Regions from separate parts of the Burkholderia thailandensis E264 genome, predicted to be linked through region 1. Evidence: riboswitches for the same ligand, from Rfam matches in the RefSeq annotation. Region 1 holds a riboswitch; the other holds the start of a gene.
The links. A riboswitch is a leader RNA that binds a small molecule or an ion and turns the genes downstream of it on or off. The one in region 1 is predicted to bind cobalamin.

Region 1 (3,399 bases):
GGCGACGGGCACGCCGAACGCCTGCGCGAGATCGGCGCTCGACGGCGTGCCGTCAAAGAGCCCCATCGCGCCTTCGATCAGGATCACGTCCGCTTCGGCCGCGGCGCGCGCAAGCAGCGCGCGGCAGCCGCGCTCGCCGACCATCCCGAGATCGAGCGAATAGACGCTCGCGCCGCTCGCGCGCGCGAGCAGCATCGGATCGAGAAAATCCGGGCCGGTCTTGAACACGCGCACGCGCCGGCCGAGCCGCCGGTGATGGCGCGCGAGCGCCGCCGTCACCGACGTCTTGCCCTGGCCGGACGCGGCGGCGGCGACGAAGAGCGCGGGGCAGGCGGGCATCGCGTCAGAACTCCACGCCGCGCTGCGCCTTCACGCCTTGCTCCTTGTACGGATGCTTGACGAGCCGCATCTCGGTGACGAGGTCGGCCGCGTCGACGAGCGCGTCGGGCGCGTGCCGCCCCGTCACGACGACGTGCAGCGCCGGATCGCGCGCGGCGAGGGTCGCGAGCACTTCGTCGAGCGGCAGGTAGTCGTACTTGAGCACCGTGTTCAGCTCGTCGAGGATCACCATCCGGTAATCGCCGCTTTCGATCATCCGGCGCGCCTCGTCCCAGCCGCGGCGCGCGGTCGCGATGTCGGCGTCGCGGTTCTGCGTGTTCCACGTGTAGCCGTCGCCCATCGTGACGAAATCGCATTGCGCGTGCGCGCCGAGAAAGTCGCGCTCGGACGTGTGCAGCGCGCCCTTGATGAACTGCACGACGCCCGTTTTCATGCCGTGGCCGAGCATGCGCACGGCCATCCCGAACGCGGCCGTGCTCTTGCCCTTGCCGTTGCCGGTATGGACGATCAACAGCCCCTTCTCGACGGTCGCGGCCGCCTGTTTCTTCTCGTGGCCCGCGCGGCGGCGCTCGGCCATGCGTTGATGCGATTCGGAATCGGTTTTCATCGGCTGAAGTCCTGTGAGTCGTGGGGTTCGTGAATCGGAAGACGTCGCGAGGCGCGCGTCACAGCGGGCCGGCGAGCGCGGCCGTCACGCCGTCGAGCGCGAGCTTGCGCACGATGAGCGCGCCGTTCGGCGCGGCGAGCAGCGCGCACGGCTCGCAAACGCCGTCGACGCCGAAGCGCGCGCGTGCGGCCGCGCACGGCGGCGCGCGCGCGGCGAGCGACGCATCGCGGCCGAGGCGAGCGAGCCGGGCGAGCCGGGCGAGGTGCGCGGCGATCTCGTCGCGCGAGAACGCCGCGAGCGGCCAGCCGTGGCGCGCGCAGCATTCGACGAGGCCGGGCTCGCGCGCTTTCGCGTCGAGCGTCGCGACGACGCCGACAGCGGCGAACGACGCCCCCGGCAAACGCGCGAGCGCCGCGCGGATCGCGGCCTCGATCGCGTCGGCGGGCCGTCCCGCGCGGCAGCCGATGCCGAGCGCAACGCGCATCATCGGCGGGCCGCGCGCGCATCGCGCTCGCGCGGGTTGCGGCTGCGTGAATCGGAAGAAGTCATGCGGTTTCGGCGATCGACGGCCGGCTGCCGGCCGGTTGTCGAATGGCATCGGTTGCGTGGATGGCGCGCCCGTTTCCGCCTCCCGCGGAAAACCCGGCGTTCGGCGAGCGCGGCTCGCCCCGTGCGTCGGCCGGTATCCGGGCTGACCGCTTGCCATCCCGCCGCCTTCCCGTCCGTGAGGACAGTGGCGCGAAGGCGGGATGCGCGACGCGCGTCGGCGCGCGTCGCAGGCGGCGTACCGTTGCGGGGGCAGCACAGGCTGCGCGGGCTGGCCGCTTCCTGTTTCCCGTTTGCCCGGGCGCGCGAGTGCGCGCCCGGGCACCGAACGCGCGCATACGATAGCACAGCGCCGGCCGCGCGGCCTGCCGAGCCGCTTCGCCGCGCGGCCCGCGCCGATCGCGCGCGGCGGCGCCCCGGCGCAGCCTTGGCGGAACCTTTTGTCCGCCTTGACGCGCCGCGTCCGCACGGCCTACACTCGCTCGCGTTTCGGTGCTCGCATGCGGCTTCTGTCGCACGCAGTCAAACGGGAAACAGGGAGCGCCGCCGCATCGCGGTTCGCCAACCTGTGCTGCCCCCGCAACGGTAAGCGAAGGCATCGCGCAAGCGGTGCGACGCCGGCTTCTCCGCGTGCCTGACGGCATGCGCGGCCAACCACTGGACGCATCGCGTCCGGGAAGGTGAAGCGGCGTTTTCGTCAGCCCGGATACCGGCCGAGACACGGGGGTCGTTCGCCGGTCGCGCGCATGCGCCGCACGGCGGCGAGCGGCTCCGGGGTTCAGCGCCGCGGGGAGGCGGCGTGTCGTCCACGGCTGCATCGCGCCGCTTGTCGCGGCTCGCCCGTTTCATCCCCGTCCGTCGCCGCGCGCTTCGGCGCGCGCCGCGCATGTCGCAGGCATCTGCAGATGCGCGCATCGCGGACGCGCACGTCGCGGACGCGCATGTCGCGAACGCGCATGTCGCGAACGCATGCCGGCGCGCGGACGGCCGATGGACGAAGCGGGGGGCACGCGCATCGCGCGCGATGCCGCGCGTGTTGGCATTCACCTTGTTTGTCGACCGTTCGCAAAGGGAGCGTCATGCTCAAATCGTTTCTCCGTCTCTTCAACGACAGCCCCGTCGAGCTGCGCAGCAAGATCGTCGGGATCTACGCGATGCTGATCGCATTCAACGTCGGCGCGTGGATCTGGGCGTTCGCCGCGTTTCACGGCCAGCCGGTGCTGCTCGGCACCGCGCTCCTCGCGTATACGTTCGGGCTGCGCCACGCGGTCGACGCCGATCACATCGCCGCGATCGACAACGTCACGCGCAAGCTGATGCACGAGAAGAAAAACCCGCTCGGCGCGGGGCTCTTCTTCTCGCTCGGCCATTCGAGCGTCGTGATCCTGATGACGGTCGCCGTCGCGCTGACGGCCGCGACGCTCGCCGAGCGTTTCGAAGGGATGAAGGCGTGGGGCGGCGTGATCGGCACGAGCGTGTCGGCGTTCTTCCTGCTCGTGCTCGCGTTCGCGAACCTGCTGATCCTGATCTCGGTGTACCGGACGTTTCGCGCGGTGCGGCGCGGCGAGCCGCTCGTCGAGCAGGATCTCGACATCCTGCTCAACCGGCGCGGCTTCTTCGCACGGATCTTCCGGCCGCTGTTCGCGATCGTGTCGCGCAGCTGGCACCTGTATCCGATCGGCTTCCTGTTCGGCCTCGGCTTCGACACCGCGACCGAGATCGCGCTGTTCGGCATCTCGGCGACGCAGGCGCACGGCGGGCTGTCGTTCTGGTCGGTGATGGCGCTGCCCGTGCTGTTCACCGCGGGCATGACGCTCGTCGACACCACCGACGGCATCATGATGATGGGCGCGTACCGCTGGGCGTTCGTGCGGCCGATCCGCAAGATCTACTACAACATGACGATC
Region 2 (3,399 bases), 1.8 Mb from region 1:
TGAACCTGAGGTTCAGAATTGGTCGCAGTTAGCAGCACTTCGGGTACATCAGACAGAGTGACGCGCGCGCCCGTGCTACAAATTTCCGCAACCGTGCACATGGCATTGGTTCAAGGAATATATGACCTTGGCGAACCAGGCAGGGAAGCTGACTTGACTGTTCGAATCACCTTTGGATTCAGCGGCTTGAACGCGATGGATCAAGCATTGGCCGAACCCGGTGAAACTTGTTTACTGCACCTCGTGCTGTGCGAGCACCGCACCGAGTTGTTCATTCATTTGGCGCATTGTACGCCGGATTTCTTCCGCAGGGAACGCCTCGCCGTGACGCACGCTCTGTTGCAGCCTGAGCAACTCCGACGCGAGCGACAGCGCGGCCATCACCGCGATGCGATCCGTGCCGCGCACCGAGCTGTTCGCACGGATCTTCGACATTTCCGCGTCGACGCGCGCGACCGCTTCGAGAAGCGCCGCCTCGGTTTCGGCCGAGCAGGCGAGACGGTACGACTGGCCGAGAATCGATACTTCGATCTGCTTCGTGCTCATGCGTGTTCTCCGTGGCCCGTCGCGCCTTCGCCGTTATCGTTCGCCTGCGGCGCGAGCAGGTCGAGCTGGTTTTCCGCATCCGGCACGCTTTTCGTGCGCGGCAGTTTCTCGAGGATTGCGTTGAGCTTCACTTGCGCGTCGTCGATCTTCGCCGATAGCGTGTCGCGCTCGGCCGCGAGTGCATTGCGCTCGTCGCGCAGTTGCTCGAGTTCAGCGTGCAACGCCTGCGCTTCACTGCGCAATTGCGCGACCTGCTCCTCGAGCGCGAGCCGTTCCGTTTGATGGCGTTGATTCAGCGCGATCAGACGGCCGATGTTTTGAGATAGGGTTTCGAGTTCGTTGAGCATGTGCTGCGTCCTCTAAAGACCCAGCATTTTAGCGCGGAACAGGCAAGTTTCCGATATCTGTAACGTTTCTAGACGTAACACCCCCGCTTCTCGCCGTGAAATATCTTCGTCGTTCGTTGATGCCGGTCGTCTCGCCGATACGCGGCGCGACGTTTCTTGCGCTGCGTCGGCGCGGCGCCTTGACGCTGCGTCGCGCGCACTCCTAAACTGGCGCCGCCTCGGTGCTCGCGCGCTTCGCGCGCGGTTAAACGGGAAGCAGGGCGCGATGTCCGCCGGGACCGAGCCAACCTGCGCTGCCCCCGCAACGGTAAGCGATCGCATCGGACCCGATGCAAGCCGCACTCTCGATGCGTCGGCACGGCCGCTTCGGCCGGCCGCCGGCGCCGTGCCACTGCGCATTGCGCGCGGGAAGGCGAGGCGGTGACGTCGCCAGCCCGGATACCGGCCGAGGCGGGGAGACGGACGCGTTCGTCTCCGTGATGCGGGCCTGCGGGGAAGCGGGCTCCGCAGTGCCTCAACAGGATCTTCGTTCATGCGAACCCCACTCGTGCGCGCAGCGCTCGCCGCTCTGTCCGGGCTGCCATGCATCGCGCTCGCGCGAGGCGACGCCGCGGCGTCGCCGCCCCCATCCGCTTACCCCGCCGCTTACGCGTCGGCTGCGTCGCCGTCCGCCGCCGCGGCGCCTGCGGCGGATGCCGCGATGTCGACGACGCCCGCCGCTTCGGCGAATGCCGCATCGTTCGCGTTCGCGGCCTCCGGCGCATCGGAAGCGCTCTCGGCATCGCCGGCGCGCTCGCGCCCGGCATCGGTCGAGCCGCTCGCGCCGATCGTCGTTACCGCGCAGCGCGGGCAGCAGAAGCTCGCCGATGCGATTCCGCAGACGACGCTCTTCGATGCGCAGGACATCGCCGACAGCGGCGCGACCGATCTGCCCGGCCTGCTCGCGCTCGCGCCGGGCGCGCAGATCGTGCGCAACGGCGGGCCGGGCGCGAGCGCGAGCCTGTTCCTGCGCGGCGCGCAGTCGACGCAATCGCTCGTGCTGATCGACGGCGTGCGCATCGATTCGGCGAGCCTCGGCCGGGCGCAGATCGACCAGTTGCCGCTCGATCAGATCGAGCGCGTCGAAGTGGTGAACGGCAACGTGTCTTCGCTGTACGGGTCGGGTGCGATCGGCGGCGTCGTGCAGGTGTTCACGAAGAACGGCGGCAATCATCCGCCGCGCTTCGATTTCTCCGTGGGCTACGGCAGCTATCACACGCAGACGCAAAGCGCGGGCGCGTCGGGCCGACTCGACGAGGACGGCAAGACGACGTTCAGCGTGTCGCTCGCGCGGCTGAAGACCGACGGTTTCTCCGCGCTCGATCCCGCGCGCAAGCCGCAGGCGAATCCGAACGCGAACGGTTTTCTGAGCGAGAGCGCGTCCGCGTCGCTGCGGCACCGGTTCAGCGACAAGTGGGATGCGGGCGTCACGTACTTCCAGGCGAACGGCCGCAACAGCTACGACGACGCGTACGGCTCGCCGACCGATCTGAACGACCTGTACAGCCGCGTTCAGCAACTGTCCGCGTTCGCGAACGGCAAGCTCGCCGATTGGTGGACGACGCGCGTGAACGTGTCGAGCGGCAAGGACCGCAGCCAGTCGGCGCTGAACGGCGCATACACCGACCACTTCAATTCCGGCAACCGTCAGTACACGTGGCAGAACGATTTCACGGTCGCGCGCGGGCACAAGATCCAGGCGGGGTACGAGCGGCTCGACCAGTCGTTCGAATCGAACAGGTATTCGGCGCCCGACCGCCATGTGAATTCCGGCTGGCTCGGCTATACCGGACGCCTCGGCGACAGCCAGTTCCAGGCGAACGTGCGCCGTGACCAGTACTCCGATTTCGGCGGCGCGAACAGCTACTTTCTCGGCTACGGGTTCGACGTCACCGAGCGCTGGAAGGTGTCGGCGAGCTATTCGAGCGCGTTTCGCGCGCCGAGCTTCAACGATCTGTACTATCCGAACGCGGGCAACCTGGCGATCAAGCCGGAGCGCAGCCATTCGGTCGAGGCGGCCGTGCAGTATGCGTCGGATGCGGTGGGCGTCGTGCGCGTCACCGCGTTTCAGACGCGCTACACGAACCTGATCGACTATCGTCCCGGCGCGAGCGGCCCATACTATGTCGCGCAGAACGTCGGCCGCGCGAAGGTGCAGGGCGTCGAGGGATCGTGGCAGGGGCATGTCGGCAAGACCGATGTGCGCGTGGCCGCGACGCTGCAGAACCCGATCGACGAAACCGCCGGCCAGGATCTGAACCGACGCGCGCGGCGCTTCGCGTCGATCTCGGCGCACCGCTCGCTCGGCGGCTGGCGCGTCGGCGGCGAATGGCTCGTGAGCGGGCCGCGCGACGATTTCGGCGATCATCTCGGCGGATACGGCGTCGTCAATCTGTCCGCGCGCTACGACATCACGAAGTCGTGGTACGTGAGCGCGCGCATCGACAATCTGTTCGACAAGGACTAC

Region 2: linked by a shared signal. The riboswitch ahead of BTH_RS16450 (TonB-dependent receptor plug domain-containing protein) and the one ahead of BTH_RS24505 (cobalamin biosynthesis protein) in region 1 are both predicted to bind cobalamin.

Annotation. Positions count from the first base shown of each region.
Region 1 is NC_007651.1:2,742,654-2,746,052, reverse strand. Features, by position in the region: gene BTH_RS24515 (cobyrinate a,c-diamide synthase) at 1-339, opposite strand, end outside; gene cobO (cob(I)yrinic acid a,c-diamide adenosyltransferase) at 344-946, opposite strand; gene BTH_RS24505 (cobalamin biosynthesis protein) at 1,005-1,433, opposite strand; cobalamin riboswitch at 1,627-1,787, opposite strand; cobalamin riboswitch at 1,966-2,225, shown strand; gene BTH_RS24500 (HoxN/HupN/NixA family nickel/cobalt transporter) at 2,572-3,399, shown strand, end outside.
Region 2 is NC_007651.1:946,552-949,950, forward strand. Features, by position in the region: RNA gene ssrS (6S RNA) at 1-149, opposite strand, end outside; gene BTH_RS16440 (cell division protein ZapA) at 232-546, opposite strand; gene BTH_RS16445 (hypothetical protein) at 543-893, opposite strand; cobalamin riboswitch at 1,096-1,358, shown strand; gene BTH_RS16450 (TonB-dependent receptor plug domain-containing protein) at 1,426-3,399, shown strand, end outside.